DNA from 2 places in the Xanthobacter luteus genome. Region 1 is predicted to be linked to the other one. Evidence: riboswitches for the same ligand, from Rfam matches in the RefSeq annotation. Region 1 holds a riboswitch; the other holds the start of a gene.
What was found. A riboswitch is a leader RNA that binds a small molecule or an ion and turns the genes downstream of it on or off. The one in region 1 is predicted to bind glycine.
Positions count from the first base shown of each region.

Region 1 (8,761 bases):
GCCGGCCCTCGGCATCCACGGTCTCGCCGACGAGGCGGCCGGGCATCTGGCGGATGAACTTCGTGCGCGTGGCGAACAGGCCCACATAGGGTCCGCCGAAATTCAGCGCATTGCCGATGGACTGGCCCTCGCCGACGACGATGTCGGCGCCCTGGGTGCCGGGCGGCTCGACGAGCCCGAGCGCGAGCGCCTCGGTGCACACGGCGATCAGCAGGGCGCCCATCTCGTGCGCCTTGGCGGCGATGGGCTTGAGGTCCACCAGATTGCCGAACACGTCCGGCGACTGCACGACGATGCAGGAGACCGTGTCGTCGATGGCGGCGACAAGGTCCTCGCCGCCCGCCGGCGCCGGGGGCAGCGCCACCACCGCGTCATTGGCGTAGCGCGAGACGGTCTCGACGGTGGCGCGGTAGTGGGGGTGCAGATTGCCCGCCAGCACCGCCTTGCGCCGCCGGGTGACGCGGTGCGCCATCAGCACCGCCTCGGCGGTGCCGGTGGAGCCGTCATACATGGAGGCGTTGGCCACCTCCATCTGCGTCAGCTCGGCCACCTGGGTCTGGAACTCGAACAGATATTGCAGCGTGCCCTGGGCGATCTCGGGCTGGTAGGGGGTGTAGGAGGTGAGGAATTCCGAGCGCTGGATCAGGTGGTCGACGCTCGCCGGCACATGGTGGCGATAGGCGCCGGCGCCGACGAAGAACGGCACCGATCCCGCCGGCACGTTCTTCGCCGCGAGCTTGGCGAGCTGGCGCTCCACCTCCAATTCCCCCTTGGCCAGAGGCAGGTCCGGCAGCTCGTCTTCGCGCTTGTCCTTCGGGATGTCGACGAACAGCGCGTCCACGTCGACGATGCCGATGCGCGCCATCATCTCGGCGCGGTCGTCGGGGGTGAGGGGCAGATAGCGCATGATGCGGGTCCGCTTTCAGGCCGTCGTGAAGGTGGGGTTGATGATGACTTCGGCGCGCAGCGAGTTGGCCACGAAGCATTCCTCGTGGGCCTTGTGGTGCAGCGCCTCCACGTCCGTCTGGGTGGGCCGCGTCTCGCCCGAGAACACCATGGCCGGGTTCAGGGTGACGCTGGCGATCAGGGTCTTGCCGCGCTCGTTCTTGCCCATGGCGGCCGCCACGCGGTCCTCGTAGCGATCCACGCGGAATCCGGCCTTGCGGGCGAAGTCCAGCACGAACAGCATGTGGCAGGAGGAGAGCGCGGCCGCCACCGCCTCTTCGGGGTCGACGGCGTCCGCCTGCGAGAGCGGCACGCGCACCACCGCGGGCGAGGAGGAGGCAGCCACCTCGACGCCGTCGAAGACCCACCGATGGGCGCGCGAATAGCGCCCGTCGGTGAACACCTGATCGCCGCGCTCCCAGCGCACGAGTGCGGTCTGCGGTTGGCTCATGGCGGCCTCAGCCCAGGGTTTCGAGGAACGCCTTATAGGCGTCGGCGTCCATGAGGTCGTCGAGCTCGGCGGCGCTGGCGAGCTTCAGCTTCAGGAACCAGCCCTTGCCCTCGGCGTCCTCGTTGACGAGGCCGGGATTGCCCTCCAGCTCCTCGTTCACCTCCACCACCTCGCCGGACAGCGGGGCATAGACCTCGCTCGCCGCCTTCACGCTCTCCACCACCGCGGCTTCCTTGCCCTTCTCCACCGTCTTGCCCACGTCGGGCAGCTCGACGAACACCACGTCGCCCAGCTGGCTCTGGGCGAATTCGGAGATGCCCACGACCGCCACGTCGCCGTCGAGGCGGACATATTCGTGGTCCTTGGTGTAGCGCACGCTGGTCATGACTTGAGGCCCCCGGTTCAGGATTTGCGGTGGTAGCGCGTCGGCACGAAGGGCAGCGCCGAGACCGTCGCGGGCAGCGCCCGGCCGCGCACCCGCACCTCCAGCGCCGTGCCGGGCGCGGCATAGGCCGGCGGCACGTAGCCCATGGCGACGGGCGCGCCGAGCGTCGGCGCGTAGCCGCCCGAGGTGAGGGTGCCGATCACGGTGCCGGCGGCGGCGATCTCCGCCCCCTCGCGGGCCGGCTGGCGCCCCTCGATGCGAAGCCCCACGCGGATGCGGGATGTGCCCTCGGTCAGCTCGCGCTGGATGCGCGCGGCGCCGGGAAAGCCGCCGTCGAGCCGCCGGCGCTTCTGGATCGACCAGGCGAGCGCGGCCTCGATGGGCGAGGTGGTCAAATCGATGTCGTGGCCGTAGAGGCACAGGCCCGCTTCGAGCCGCAGGCTGTCGCGGGCGCCGAGGCCGATGGCCCTGACCTCCGGCTCCTCCATGAGGCGCGCCCACAGAACCGGCGCCTGCAGCGCCGGGACGGAGATCTCGAAGCCGTCCTCGCCGGTGTAGCCGGAGCGGGCCACCTGCATGGGGAAGTCGTCCACCAAAAGGACGCCGGCCTCCATGAAGCCGAGGCCGAGCGCGTCGGGGCAGTGGCGCTCCATCACCATGGCGGCCTCGGGGCCCTGGAGCGCGATCAAGGCGCGGTCGTCGACCACGTCGAGCCGCACCGAGGCCGGCAGGCGGGCGGCGATGTGGGCGAAGTCCACCTCCTTGCGGGCGGCGTTCACCACCAGCAGCAGGCGCCCGTCATTGCCGTGGCCGGCGGGGCGGGTGACCATGAGGTCGTCGATGATGCCGCCGTCTTCGGCGAGCAGCTGGGAATAGCGCTGGCGGCCCTCGGCGAGGGTGAGGATGTCGGCCGGGATCAGCGCCTCGAGCGCGCGGGCGGTGGCCGCGTGGTCGCGGCCCTGGAGGATCGCCTGGCCCATGTGGGAGACGTCGAACAGGCCCGCATGGGCGCGGGTCCAATTGTGCTCGGCGAGGATGCCGTCGGCATATTGCACCGGCATCTCGTAGCCGGCGAACGGCACCATGCGGGCGCCGAGGGCAAGATGTTCGGCATGGAGCGGGGTCTTCCGGAGGGGACCCGCGTTTTCGTCCGGCTGCGCCATGGAAGGCTCCCGACAGGATGCGCCAAGCTGGCGGCCCCGTGTCCGGGTCCGCGCGGCGCCCCCTCTGTCCGGGAAACCTGAGAGATTTCACCGCGCCTCGTGGAAGGGCGCGGCTTACTCCTTCGGTGAGCGCATGCCTCCCTTCGCAGGAGGTGCGCTGCTTTCCAGAGTCTCGTCCCCCTGCGGCCCTTTGTGCCTGAGCGGTTCCGGGGCGGTTGCGCCTTCGGCGCCGGCCCCATGCGGCAGGCCCTGTCAAAGGCGCCACCACACGGCCGGTCTCTCCCGCAGGGATCGTCCGATCGGCCCCGCGCCACTCCTGATAGGGCGAGTCGCGATGCCGTGGCGCAGCATAGGGGATGGGGCGACGGCGTCAATGCGGGAGGCGTTTCCGCCTCCGCGGCTCCTCAGGCTGGTCGCTGGCGGAAATGGCGATCATGACCGCGATCCCGAACCGGGCGGCGAAGCCAAGGTCGCGCATCGGCGCCCACAAATAGTATCTGATTTTCGGAGTGCTTTAAATCGGCGATGGCGCGGGACGGAGATGGGCAAGCTTCACCAGATCGGCAAGGTCATCATCCGGGTCTACGCCAACGACGACCCGCCCCCCGTACTTCCATGCCGTACATCCGGACTTCGAGGCCCTCGTCGAGATCGAGACCCTCTCCCTCCTGCGCGGCGCGCTCTCGGCGCAGGCATCCAAGGCCATCATGGCCTGGGCTCGCGACAACCGCGAGGCAATCGCCGCCGAGCGGAACCGGATCAACCCTCGTTTCCCTATCGCCTGAAAGGAGGCGGCCATGGACAGGAACACGCCGCGGATCGAGGCCGTCGCCGCGAACGGCAAACACGAACTCCTCGTCCTCTGGAAGGACGGGCGCCATGAGCGGATCGATCTGCAGGGCTGGATTGCCACCGGCGGTGACATCCTCTCGCCCTTGGCCGCGCTCAGCGTGTTCCGGTGCCCCAAGGTCGGGGATTACGGCGCCTCTACCGGCCCCGGAAGGCCGGAAGGCCGAGGAGGGTTTCCGGATAGCGCCGGAGGAAGCTCTTCGTGCCGGCGCGAGAGGAAGCCAAGCGAACGCGCGCCGCATCCAGGATGCCCATCGCCCGCGCCTCTGTTATATGCCGCTGCGACCGAACACAGACGAAGGGGCGCAACCCATGGCGAACGTCACCGCTTTTCCCGACAAGGCCACCATCGCCAGGGAAACCGCCCGCATGCTGATCGAGGTGGAGGCGGTGCGCTTCTCCTCCGGCGAGCCCTTCATCTTCACCTCGGGCTGGGCGAGCCCGGTCTATGTGGACTGCCGCCGGCTCATCTCCTTCCCCCGGGTGCGCCAGACGCTGGTGGACTTCGGCATCTCGACGCTCTTCCGTGAGGTGGGCTACGAGACGTTCGACGCGGTGGCGGGCGGCGAGACCGCCGGCATCCCGTTCGCCGCCTGGGTCGCCGACCGGCTGATGCTGCCGATGCAATATGTGCGCAAGAAGCCCAAGGGCTTCGGCCGCAACGCCCAGATCGAGGGCCACCTCGCGGAGGGCCAGCGGGTGCTGCTGGTGGAGGACCTCACCACCGACGGCAAGAGCAAGGTGCTGTTCGTGAACGCGCTGCGCGATGCCGGAGCGGAATGCGCCCACTGCTTCGTGTTCTTCTATTACGACATCTTCGCCGAATCGGCCGGCATCCTCAAAGACGCCGGCCTCACCTTGCACCGCCTCGCCACCTGGTGGGACGTGCTGGCGCAGGTGAAGGAGATGAACACCTTCCCGCCGGAGCAGGTGGGCCAGATCGAGGCGTTCCTCAACGATCCCCACGCCTGGTCGAAGGCCCATGGCGGCACCGCCACCACCGGCGAGTGAAGGCGCCGGCGATGGACCTCTACGCTCTGCTGCGCCCGGCGCTCGGCCTCCTCTCCCCCGAGCGCGCCCACGAGCTGGCGCTCGCGGCGCTGAGGCGCGGCCTGGTGCCGCCGGCGGCCAAGGGCGGCGGGGACGACGACCCGGTGCTCGCCACCACGGTGTGGGGCCTGTCCTTTCCCAACCCGGTGGGCCTTGCCGCCGGCTTCGACAAGAATGCCGAGGCGCTGGACGCTCTGCTCGGGCTCGGCTTCGGCTTCGTCGAAGCGGGCACGGTGACGCCCCGCCCCCAGCCCGGCAACCCGAAGCCGCGCCTGTTCCGCCTGGAGGAGGACGAGGCGGTGATCAACCGCTTCGGCTTCAATTCGCAGGGGCTCGCCCCGTTCGTCTACCGCCTCGGCCGGCGCCGGGCGGCGGGCGGCGCGGGTATCGTCGGGGCGAATGTCGGGAAGAACAAGGATACGCAGGACGCAAGCGAGGATTATGCGGCGGGAATAGCCGCAACATGCCGCCTCGCGGACTACCTCGTGTGCAACATCTCCTCGCCCAACACGCCGGGCCTGCGCGCGCTCCAGGCCAGGGTGGAGATGGAGACCCTGATCGCCCGCGCCATCGCGGTGCGCGACGCCGCCATCCCCGACCCCGCCCGCCGCCCGCCGCTCCTGGTGAAGGTGGCGCCGGACCTTGACGACAAAGGACTTTCCGACGTCGCGGCGGTGGCGCTGGAGACCAAGGTGGACGGCCTCATCATGGGCAACACCACGCTCTCGCGGCCGGCATCGCTGAAGAGTGCGTTCAAGGGCGAGGCTGGCGGTCTTTCCGGGAAGCCGCTGTTTTCCCTGTCCACGGAACGGCTTGCGGCCCTCTACCAAATTACGGGCGGGCGCATTCCTTTGGTGGGCGTCGGCGGCATCGCCTCCGGCGCCGACGCCTACGCCAAGATCCGCGCCGGCGCGAGCCTGGTGCAGATCTACTCGGCGATGGTGTTCGGCGGCCCCCATCTCGTGGGGCGGATCAAGGCGGACCTCGCCAAGTGCCTGAAGGCGGACGGGTTTTCCTCAGTCTCCGCGGCGGTTGGCGCCGGCCTCCGGTGAGGCGGCGCCCTGCTTGAGCAGGTCGCGGATCTCGCCCAGCAGCGCCTCGGTGGTGGTCGGCGCCGGCGGCGGCGCCTTAGCCGCGCTCTCCGCCTGCTGGCGCCGCAAGGTGTTGATTCCGCGCACCAAAAGGAACAGGACCGCGGCGACGATGAGGAAGTTGATGGCGATGGTGATGAACGAGCCGTAGGCCACGACCGCCCCCTGCTTCTTCGCGTCGGCCAGGTTGTCGGCCGTCACCGCTGAGGACAAGGGCAGGAAATAGTTGGAGAAATCGAGCCCGCCCGCGACCGCGCCGATGACCGGCATGAAGATGTCCGCCACCAGCGAGGAGACGATGTTGCCGAAGGCGGCGCCGATGATCACGCCGACCGCGAGGTCCACCACGTTGCCCTTGACTGCGAAGTCCCTGAATTCCTTCAGCATGCTGGTGAGCATGACGTCGTCTCCCTGGCTGTCGGGCTGGCTGTCGGGCGCTGCCGCGCCCCTAGCCTAACGCGAATCCGCACGCGCGGTGCCCCAAGACGCGACTTATCGCGCGCGTGACGCTTTCATGACTTTGAGCGCGCCCTTGCCTATGTTAGGGAGTGCCGCCCTCGTCCGCGGGGGCGGGCCCTCGGGCTCGGTGGAAACGACCCTTCCGGGGCCCTCATGGCGAACCTGACGGGCAGCATGGCGAAACCGGCGAGAAATGGCGGAACGGCAGACCAGCTTCGAGTATGAAGATCTCCTCGCGTGCGGACGTGGCGAGCTGTTCGGGCAAGGAAACGCGCAATTGCCGCTGCCGCCCATGCTCATGTTCGATCGCATCTCCGAGATTTCCGAGACCGGCGGCGAGTTCGGCAAGGGTTTCGTGCGGGCCGAGCTCGACGTGAATCCGGACCTTTGGTTCTTCGCCTGCCACTTCAAGGGTGATCCCGTGATGCCGGGCTGCCTGGGCCTCGACGCGCTGTGGCAGATGGTGGGCTTCTTCCTCGGCTGGCTCGGCTCGCCGGGCCGCGGCCGCGCCTTGGGGGTGGGGGAGCTCAAATTCTCCGGCACCGTGCTGCCCACCGTGAAGAAGGTGGTCTACGGCGTCGACTTCAGGCGCGTCATGCGCTCCAGGCTCGTGCTCGGCATCGCCGATGGCTGGCTCGCGGCCGACGACACCGTGGTCTACCGCGCCAAGGACCTGCGGGTCGGCTTGTTCAAGACGGACATGGCGCCGGAGACCGCGGGCGCCTGACAAGCCGGTGCCACGATCTTAGGGCCATACTGTCAACGTGATGAATGGGGGACGTGCCATGCGCCGCGTCGTCGTAACCGGGATGGGCATCGTCTCGTCCATCGGCAATTCCACGCAGGAGGTGCTCGCGAGCCTGCGCGAGGCCAAGAGCGGCATCTCGTTCGCCGACGACTACGCCAAGCTCGGCTTCCGCTCCCAGGTGCACGGCGCGCCGACCCTCAATGCGGAGGAGGTGGTGGACCGCCGGGCCATGCGCTTCCACGGCGGCGGCACCGCCTGGAACCACGTGGCCATGGAGCAGGCCATCCGCGACGCCGGGCTCGAGCCGGCCGAGATCTCCAACCCGCGCACCGGCCTCGTCATGGGCTCGGGCGGCTCCTCCACCAAGGCCATCGTCGACGCGGCGGACATCACCCGCGAGAAGGGCCCCAAGCGCGTCGGCCCGTTCGCGGTGCCCAAGGCCATGGCCTCCACCGCCTCGGCGACGCTCTCCACCTGGTTCAAGATCAAGGGGCTGAGCTATTCCATCTCGGCCGCCTGCGCCACCACCAACATCTGCATCGGCAACGCCTACGAGCTGATCCAGTACGGCAAGCAGGACATGATCTTCGCCGGCGGCTGCGAGGACCTGCACTGGACCTTGTCGGTCCTGTTCGACGGCATGGGCGCCATGTCCTCGGGCTACAACGACCGCCCGCAGGTGGCCTCGCGCGCCTACGACAAGAACCGCGACGGCTTCGTCATCTCCGGCGGCGCCGGGGTGGTGGTGCTGGAGGAGCTGGAGCACGCCAAGGCGCGCGGCGCCCGCATCTATGCGGAGATCGCCGGCTACGGCGCCACCTCCGACGGCGCCGACATGGTGGCCCCCTCCGGCGAGGGCGCGGCGCGCGCCATGACGCTCGCCATGAGCTCCGTCAAGGCGCCCATCGACTACATCAACCCGCACGCCACCTCGACCCCCATCGGCGACCTGAAGGAGATCGAGGCGATCCGCGAGGTGTTCGGCGCCAAGTGCCCGCCGATCTCGGCCACCAAGTCGCTGACGGGCCATTCCCAGGGCGCCACCGGCGTGCACGAGGCCATCTACTCCATCTTGATGATGCAGAACGGCTTCATCGCCGAGAGCGCCAACATCGAGGAGATCGACCCCGCCTTCGCCGACATGCCCATCGTCCGCGAGCGGGTCGACAATGCGAGCCTCGGCCACGTGCTCTCCAACGGCTTCGGCTTCGGCGGCACCAATGCCTGCCTGGTGCTGAAGCACCTCGACGCGTGAGCGAGGGTCCGGTTCGGGACGCATGAAAGCGGTGGTGGCGCCGCCCGGCGAGGTTTGCGAAGGGCGCCAACGAAGCTGCTCTAAGGGTGGGCGATGCAGGATCTGATGAAGGGCAAGCGCGGCTTGGTGATGGGCGTCGCCAACGACCATTCCATCGCCTGGGGCATCGCCAAGGCGCTCGCCACCCAGGGCGCCGAAATTGCCTTCACCTACCAAGGCGAGGGCATGGCCAAGCGCGTGCGTCCGCTCGCCCAGAGCCTCGGCTCCGATTTCCTCATGCCCTGCGACGTGGAGGACCTGGCGAGCGTCGACCAGGTGTTCGCGACGCTCAAGGAGCGCTGGGGCAGCCTCGACTTCCTGGTGCA
Region 1 is NZ_JBDZDO010000003.1:367,922-376,682, forward strand. It holds gene gcvPA (aminomethyl-transferring glycine dehydrogenase subunit GcvPA) at 1-907, opposite strand, end outside; gene ABLE88_RS12775 (OsmC family protein) at 923-1,396, opposite strand; gene gcvH (glycine cleavage system protein GcvH) at 1,404-1,781, opposite strand; gene gcvT (glycine cleavage system aminomethyltransferase GcvT) at 1,799-2,944, opposite strand; glycine riboswitch at 3,118-3,239, opposite strand; gene ABLE88_RS12790 (hypothetical protein) at 3,595-3,729, shown strand; gene ABLE88_RS12795 (orotate phosphoribosyltransferase) at 4,106-4,804, shown strand; gene ABLE88_RS12800 (quinone-dependent dihydroorotate dehydrogenase) at 4,816-5,895, shown strand; gene mscL (large conductance mechanosensitive channel protein MscL) at 5,860-6,321, opposite strand; gene fabA (3-hydroxyacyl-[acyl-carrier-protein] dehydratase FabA) at 6,587-7,120, shown strand; gene fabB (beta-ketoacyl-ACP synthase I) at 7,179-8,396, shown strand; gene fabI (enoyl-ACP reductase FabI) at 8,490-8,761, shown strand, end outside.

Region 2 (8,761 bases), on a different contig from region 1:
AGCGTGCGCACCTGCCCGATGGTGGCGAAACGTCCGCGCTCGACCGCAAGGACCCGTCCGGCCCTCAGCGCCCGATGCTCGCAGCCGGCGCGCAGCGCCGCGTCCGTGATCGATTCGAATTCGGGGATATGGGCGAGACCGAGGATGCGGCGGTGGATCTCGATGCCGGAGAAGCCGACCGCGTCATGCCAGATGCCATCAATCATCGCGTTGAGCGCGAGCTCGCCGCCGACCGGGTCCGCCTGATCTTCGAACAGCTCCCGGCCGCCGAGAATGCCGTTGCGCTCGCAGCGCCACAGCCGCGTGAACTCCTCCACGAAGACGTTCCAGATCGTCTCTGCCGTGTCGAGTATCCAGCGGCGGTAGGCACGCGTCTCGCCATCGTCCGGACGGAGCCCGGGCTGGGCGAAGACCGCCATCCACAGATTGGCGAGCAGCGAGCCGATGTCGAAGCCCATCGGCCCATAGGTGGCGAACTCCGCGTCGATGACGCGGGTGTCCTCCTGGCAGACCATGATCGACCCGGTGTGCAGATCCCCGTGCAGCAGCGTCTGCGCGGTGCCGCAGAAGCGCGCCTTCAGCTCGAGCGCGGCGAGCTTCAGGTCGCGGTCGGCGCGGATGGCGGCGACCGCGTGGTCCAGCGCCGGGTTATGGCTGTTGCGCGCGCACTCGTGGAACGGATCGGTGAAAAACAGGTCCTCGGTGATGCCGCACAGTTCCACATTGCCGGCGAACACGGCGAGATCTGCCTTCCGCCGCGTCGTATCCATGGCCCAGTCGGACCCCCGGAACAGCGTCCGCGCGAGATAGCGCCCGAGCTGCCCGGCCATGAGCGGGAAGCGCTCTCCCGCCATCAGGCCCTTGCGCAGGATGACGTGAGGCCAAAGGTGCTCCATCACCTGGATCGCCTGGTGGCGATCGAAATGATAGATCGCCGGCAGGCGGCCGGGATCGCGGCTGTCCAGGCGCAGCAGCGCCTCATGCTCGAAGAAGGATCGGTCGAGCGACATGGGCCAGCTTTCGCCGACCACCCGCGCATAGGGTAGCGCCTGCTTGACCACCGCCGATCCGGCCCGCCCCTCGACGATGAAGACGAGGTTGAGATTTCCGTCACCGACCTCGCGCACCCGCCAATGCGCGGCCGGGCCCACACGCTCCATCATCGCCGGCAGAGCGCCCAGCCGGTCGACCAGAGAATCGGCATCGAGCGGCTCGTAAGGCGAATGAGTGAGCATCCCGGTCTCCGCATCCTTATGCGAAGGCCGACAGATCCCTTCTGTCCTTCGCCTAAGCCGTACGGCGGCACGATCGCTCTCATTACACAGGTCACGGCTTCGTGAATGAAGGGACCGGGCCGCCCCGCCTGCCGGACGTCGAGGCGTCAGCCGGCAACGGCACGGGCGCCGCGAAGACGGCATGAAGCCGCCTCGCCGCCACCGTCATGCGGCCTGACGGCTATGTGTCGGTTCAGAAAACAGCCTAAACCAAACCGGACCGGATGCCTTCACATTTGGAATGGCGGCCGCGATCGCGCAGTGCCCTCACGCGCTCAAGGCCTTTGATGCCGCCTTCGGAACGGTGCGGCCGTCCACCAATCGGCCAAGCAGATCGCCGAGGACTTCTGCTTGTTCCGCCGACAGGCGGCCTCCAATTGCGCGCTCGATCTCTCGGGCGTAGATGGGCCACATTTGGCGGCGGATCGCCTTGCCCGCGTCGGTCATGACGATCCGCTGCCCGCGGCCGTCATCGGCGCACAGCTTTCGTTCCACATATCCGGCCGCTTCTATGCGGTCGATCAGGCGCGACAGATTATATTGCGCCAGAAGCATGGCCCGTTCCAGTTCGTACGGGCGCAGGCCATCGGGGCCGGCACGCTCGACCTCAAGCAGCACATCGTACCAGACCAGCGGCGGCAGGCCCGCGGCCTTCAGAGCGCCTTCGATCGAAGCGAGCGCAAGCCGCTGGGCCCGCATCAGGCGCGTCCAGGCGCGAACCACCGTTTCGGAAGGCATCTGTTCCATGGCGCCATTCTACCGAGATACATGCGTTTGCATCAAGCTTGACGGATATATGCAATTACATTAAAAATCATGCAACTACATCTATCGGAAGCGGAGCCCAATGAAATCGTCGCCTGACCTAGCGGCGCTCGTCCTGCGCCTGAGTTTGGGGGCCATGTATCTTGCCCACAGCATCGTGCTGAAGGTTCTAACCTATGGCCTTGGAGGGACGGCGGCCTTCTTCGTCCAGGCGGGACTGCCCGGCTGGCTGGCCTATGTCCTCGTTGCAGGCGAAGTGATCGGCGGTGTTCTGCTGATCCTCGGCGTACAGACGCGCTGGGTGGTCGTGGCCCTGTCTCCGGCCCTGCTGGGGGCCATTATCGTAGTTCACGCCGCCAATGGCTGGGTCTTCACCGCGCCTGGCGGCGGCTGGGAATACCCGGCCTTTCTTCTGGCTGTCAGCCTCGTTCAGTTCCTGCTCGGCGACGGCGCCTTTGCCGTGTCGCACCTTCTTGCCCGCCGGCGCTGCCTCGCCGAGCACCCCTGAACGACATTCAACGGGGAAATCATCATGAAACACGAGCTTTGCAAGATTGCCGACATTCCTCAGGTGGGCACCCTCGTCGTCCCCTTCTTCGGCCGCGACGTGCATGTCTACAAAAGCAAAGACAAGATGCAGGCGGCGGCCAATGTCTGCCTGCATTTCGGCGGACCGCTGGAATGCAAGGAGGGCAGGCTGGTCTGCCCCTGGCACAATGCCGCCTTCGACATGGCCACCGGCGCGCGCACCGAAGGCCCCGCCCCCGAGGGATCGCGCCTCATGTTCCTGTCAACACGCATCGAAGGCGATGCTCTCTTCTACGTATGGGGCGAATAGATCATGAACCGTCTCACGCTGATCAGTCATCATCTGTGCCCCTACGTGCAGCGTGCCGTGATCGCGCTTGCCGAAAAGTCGGTGCCCTATGACCGCATCGACATCGATTTGGCCAATAAGCCTGACTGGTTTCTGGCGATCTCGCCCCTGAGCAAGACGCCGGTGCTCAGGGTGGGTGGGCATGCCATTTTCGAAAGCGCGGTCATTCTCGAATATCTGGAAGAGACCGAACCCCATCCCCTTCATCCCGCCGATCCCCTCGCGCGCGCCCAACATCGTTCGTGGATCGAGTTCGGATCATCAGTTCTGAACGACATTGCGGGGCTCTATAATGCGCCAGATGCCATGTCATTCGAGGCGAAGGCCGTTTCGATTTCAGCCAAGTTCGCCCAGATCGACGCGAGGTTGACGGATCGCCCCTATTTCGCGGGGGCCAGGTTTTCTCTGGTCGATGCCGTTTTCGCGCCGGTGTTCCGGTATTTTGACGTCTTCGACCGGATCGGGGACTTCGGCATGGTCGCGAACAAGCCGCGGCTCTCGGCCTGGCGGACGGCGGTGGCGGCGCGGCCGTCCGTGCAAAATGCCGCGCCGGCGGATTACCCGCAGCGCCTCTTGGACTTCCTGTTGGCACGTCCCTCTTACCTTGCAAGCCTGGGGAAAACCCAAGGGTTGGACCAGGGTGATGGATCATCGTCCCAGCGAAGTCGAACCTGACGTTGCACCGCGTGCGGGACCGGCGCTCTCCGGTCCAGCCGTGGGCCGCGGCGCCGCTTCAGCGCGAAACACCCCGATTGGTTCCGCAGCTTCCGCCGCGGGCTCACGTCCCGTTGCGCCACCGCCGGATCGCCAGAACCCGAGCCGCGCGGAAGCCGCTGCGGCCGGGACGACAATCTGATACGTCCATGCCTCGATCACAGCGGGGACGTTGCTGCGAGACCCGGCGCGGGGCGCCCGACGCGCCACAATTCGGGCGTCGCCGCGATGCGAAGCAGGGGAGGCGTGGGGCATGCCGGAAGAACCCTCCTTGTGCCGAGTTCTCATCGTCGGAGCCACGGGGCTCATCGGTTCACAGATCGCTGCGGCGCTCGCCGGCCGCGGCCACCCGGTGCGCGGGGTCGCGCGTGACGTGACGGTCGCCGCGCGTGCCATGCCGTCCATTCGCTGGTCGGCCCTCGACATCGGCCGAGCGGATCCCGCGGAATGGGCGGCGGTTCTCGATCGCGTCGATGCCGTGGTGAATTGCGCGGGCGCGCTGCAGAGCGGTCCGGCCGATGACCTCGTCGGCACCCACGCGCGCGGTCTGTCCGCCCTCGTGGCCGCGTGCGAGCGGGCGGGCGTGCGGCGGCTGGTCCATTTCTCCGCCATGGGGGTCGATCGGGCCACACCGACGGAGTTTTCGCGGAGCAAGCGGGCCGGCGACGAGGCGCTGACCGCCAGCGCGCTCGATTGGATCATTCTGCGCCCGTCCGTGGTGCTCGCTCCCGCGGCCTATGGGGCCAGCGCCCTCGTCCGGGGGCTCGCGGCGCTGCCCATCCTGCCGGTCATGCCGGCGACCGCGCCGCTCCAGCCCGTGGTGCTGGAGGATGTCGTCGAGACGGTGGTCTTTTTCCTGGCGCCGGCCGCGCCTGCCAAACTTGCCTTGGAGCTCGCGGGGCCGGACCGGATGGATTTCTCGGACCTGATCCGGATTTTTCGTGCCTGGCTCGGCGCCCCCCCGGCGCGGGAATTGCGCGTGCCAAAACCGGTGGCCCGCGCGCTCTACGGGCTGGGCGACGCGGCGGGCTGGCTTGGCTGGCGTCCGCCGGTGCGCACGACGGCGCAAAGGGAGATCGCGCGCGGGGCGACGGGCGACCCGTCTCAATGGCGGCGGATCACAGCCATCGCGCCGCGCTCCGTGGCGGCCATGCTGGCCGCCCATCCGGCCTCCGTTCAGGAGAGATGGTTTGCCGGCCTCTATCTGCTGAAGCCGCTCGTTCTCGTCAGCCTCGCGATCTTCTGGATCGGCTCCGGCGTCGCCTCGCTCGGGCCGGGATTTGAATCGGGCATCGCCATGATGCAGCAAGGCGGCGCGAGCGGCTTGGCCGTGCTCGCCGTGCTCGGCGGCGGCGCGGCCGATTTGCTGGTGGGATTGGGCATCTGCCTGCGCCGCACGGCCCGCCCGGCCCTCGTCGCGGGCATTGCGGTTGCTTTGTTTTATGCCCTGGCCGGCAGCGTCCTCACGCCCTGGCTCTGGCTCGACCCCCTGGCGCCACTGCTCAAGATCGCGCCGGTCGCGGCGCTGCATCTGGTTGCCCTGGCCATTTTGCGAGGCCGCTGATGCTCTATTTCGCGCTGAAGTTTCTTCATCTCATCGGCGCCATCGTGCTGATCGGCACCGGTGCGGGCATCGCCTTCTTCATGGTGATGGCCCATCGCACCGGCAATGTCGCGAAGATCGCCGGGGTGGCGCGGATCGTGGTCACGGCCGATTTTCTGTTCACGGCGAGCGCCGTGGTCGTTCAGCCGATCACCGGGTTTCTGCTCGCCCGGCATGTGGGGTATCCCCTGTCGGAGGGATGGATCGTGCTGTCCCTCCTTCTCTACCTTCTGGTCGGTGTCTTCTGGCTTCCGGTCGTCTTCATGCAGATGCGCATGCGCGATCTGGCGGAGGCGGCGGAGAAGGCCGGAGCCGCCCTTCCCCCCGCCTATCATCGCCTGTTCTGGACCTGGTTCGCCTTCGGCTTTCCCGCCTTCGGCGCGATTTTGGGCATCCTGTGGCTGATGGTCGCCAAGCCGAGCATCGCCCTCTTCGGCTAAGGGCGCGCGGCGGGCGAGCGCGCGCCGACGCGATCCTGCAGACGGGGCTTGGAGCGCCGCCGCGCCCCAGGGGCCATCCCGGCCGCTGCGCGGACCTGCCGGTGCCCCATGACGGGCCGCGCTGCGAGCTAGGCCATGGGACAAATTCGGTTTTGTCTTGAACGGGGCAACGGGCCCTTTATACTGTGGGCGCCAATCAGATGGATCGGGAGAGCGCGCGCCAGCGCCGCCGAAGGAGCAACCGCCCCGGAAACTCTCAGGCAAAAGGACCGATTCATCAGGCACTCTGGAGAGAGGTCAGGGCGATCCTGATCCACCGAAGGGGATATCCGCCGCAGGCGGAGAAGCTCTCAGGTTCCGTGACAGAGGGGGCATGGACTGTCACGGAAGAGAGCATCGACCATGGGACATGTGATCGTCATCGGCGCCGGCATTACCGGCGTCACAACAGCCTATGCCCTGCTGCGCCGCGGACACGCGGTGACGGTGCTGGAGCGCCACCCCTACGCCGCGCTGGAAACGTCCTTCGCCAATGGCGGCCAGCTTTCCGCCAGCAATGCGGAGGTCTGGAACCAGTGGTCGAACGTCGCGCACGGCATCCGCTGGATATTCACGCGCTCGGCGCCGCTGCTGCTGAACCCCAAGCCCAGCTGGCACAAGTTTTCCTGGCTCGCAGAATTCGTGGGCCAGATCGGCAGATACGAGGAGAACACCGTCGAGACGGTCCGGCTTGCCATCGAGGCGCGTCGACATCTGTTCGAGATCGCCGAGCGCGAGGGCATCGCGTTCGATCTCGAGAGGCGGGGGCTCATGCATGTCTATCGCGACCCGACGAGCTTCGCCCATGCCACAAAGGTGAACGCCCTGCTGAAGCGCGGCGGCCTGGAGCGCGAGCCCCTTACCCCGGACGAAATCAAGACCATCGAGCCTGCGCTGGAAGGCACGTTCCACGGCGGCTTCTTCACCCCGCAGGATGCCTCCGGCGACATCTGCCGCTTCACGCGTGGCCTCGCCCAGGCCTGCACGCGCTTGGGCGGCAGGTTTGTCTACGGGGTCGAGGTGGGCGCAATCCGCGAGGCGGATGGCCGGCGCGTGGTGGAATGGCAGGACGTGGACGAGCCGCAGGCGAAAGGCGCCCTCGCTGCGGACCAGGTGGTCATCTGCGCGGGCGTCGGCAGCCGGCAGATCGCCGCCTGGGTGGGGGAACGGCTCAATGCCTATCCGGTCAAAGGCTACTCCATCACGGTCGCGGTGAAGCCGGCGGACGTGGACCATGCCCCGCGCGTCGCCCTGCTGGACGACGCTGCGAAGATCGTCACCAGCCGCCTCGGGGACACCCGCTTCCGGATCGCCGGCACCGCCGAACTGAACGGCTACAACCGCGACGTTCGGGCCGACCGCATCGCGCCGCTGGTCACCTGGACACGGCGGCATTTTCCGCGCCTCGACACGAGCGATGTGGCGGTCTGGGCGGGGCTGCGCCCCATGCTCCCGGGCATGCTGCCGCGGGTGGGCGCGAGCCGGCGCGCGCGCAACGTATTCTTCAATACCGGCCACGGCCACCTGGGCTGGACGCTCTCCTGCGCCACCGCCGAACTGGTCGCGGCGCAGATGTCCGCCTGAGGACCGGCCGGGCGGCGGGGTGCGCGTCCCGCCGCCCCGCGCCTAAGGGGCGGCGGCGTGCATGCGGATGAGGCGCCCGTAGATGTTCTGGGCGGTTTCGATCTCGTTCACGCCGCACCATTCATCGGTCACATGGGCCTGGCTGGGCTCACCCGGCCCGAGAAGGACGACGGGCGCCGGGGCAAGGTGGCAAAGCACCGAGGCATCGGTGAAGAAGGAGGCTCCGCGCGGCGGTTCCGCCACATGGCCCTCCGCTTCCCGGGCGGCGGCGCACAGGGCGACGAACGGGGCGGCGGGATCGGTCCAGACCGGGGCGAGGTCGTGCACGCATTCGAGGCGGCTGCCCTCGCCCGCGAGCCGGGCAAGACGGGCCAGAACCTGCGAATGGTCCATGCCGGGCAGGGTCCGGACGTCCACGTGCAGGCGGGCGCGATCGGGCACCGCATTGGGCGCGTGGCCCCCCTCGATCAGGCCGACATTGGCGGTCGCCTGCCCCAGCACCGGGTGGCGGGCGGCGAAATCCATGTCGGCGAAGGCAAGGGCGGCCGTGCAGGCGCGATAGATGGCATTCACCCCCAGATGCGGGGCGGATGAATGCGCCGATACGCCGGCGAAATGGGCGAAGCAGAACAAAGCGCCCTTATGGCCCAGGGCGATGGCGTTCGACGTCGGCTCGGCGACGATCCAGCCGGAGATTTCGGGCAGCGCAATCTGGGCCCGCGCCAGAGCCAATGCGCCCTCACATCCGCGCTCCTCGCCGCTCGTGATCACCAGGGCGAGGTCCGCCTCGACGCGCTGGGCGTCCAGCGCGGCGGCGACGAAGGCCGCGACCGCCGCCTTCATGTCGGAGGCGCCGCGGCCATAAAGACGCCCCCCGTGAATTTCGCCCGCGAAAGGATCGTGGCGCCACGGCGCGGTGCCCAGCGGCACGGTGTCAAGATGACCGGTGAATGCCAAGACCGGACGCATCCGACCGCTCCTGCGGACCGCCACGAGATTGACGCGCCCCGGCGCGAACCGATGCTGCTCGATGGCGAATCCGGCACCCGCGAGCCGCGGCACGAGGACCTCTGCCGCGGCCTGCTCGTTGCCGGGCGGGTTGCAGGTATCGACCCGCATCAGGGCCCGGGCAATTTCGATGGCATCCGTCATGGCCGACCTCCCCGCCCATCAGGCATGTCCGCCCGCCGAAGCGCAAGACAAAATACTCAATGTACTCGATTTGACTTTTCATGTCTGAGTGGCTTAGGAGAGACGCCGCGTTGTGCCAGGATACGTTTGGCGCGCTCGCCTAGCGGCGAATTGCTGTCGGCGCGGTGTCTGGGTCAGCGATGGAATGGCGGGAGACGGTGGTGATTGCGGGCCGAACGGCAATAGAAATCGCTGAATCCATCCGGTCAGCCGTCGATTCGGGCCGCCTGAAGCGGGGCGCGTCGCTGCCGACGGTGCGCCAGCTGGCAGAGGA
Region 2 is NZ_JBDZDO010000001.1:903,308-912,068, forward strand. It holds gene mtnK (S-methyl-5-thioribose kinase) at 1-1,235, opposite strand, end outside; gene ABLE88_RS04350 (MarR family winged helix-turn-helix transcriptional regulator) at 1,542-2,021, opposite strand; gene ABLE88_RS04355 (DoxX family protein) at 2,122-2,547, shown strand; gene ABLE88_RS04360 (Rieske (2Fe-2S) protein) at 2,572-2,877, shown strand; gene ABLE88_RS04365 (glutathione S-transferase family protein) at 2,881-3,591, shown strand; gene ABLE88_RS04370 (SDR family oxidoreductase) at 3,884-5,194, shown strand; gene ABLE88_RS04375 (DUF2269 family protein) at 5,194-5,673, shown strand; glycine riboswitch at 5,870-5,955, shown strand; gene ABLE88_RS04380 (D-amino acid dehydrogenase) at 6,076-7,296, shown strand; gene ABLE88_RS04385 (M20 family metallopeptidase) at 7,339-8,448, opposite strand; gene ABLE88_RS04390 (aminotransferase class I/II-fold pyridoxal phosphate-dependent enzyme) at 8,628-8,761, shown strand, end outside.
Region 2: linked by a shared signal. The riboswitch ahead of ABLE88_RS04380 (D-amino acid dehydrogenase) and the one ahead of gcvT (glycine cleavage system aminomethyltransferase GcvT) in region 1 are both predicted to bind glycine.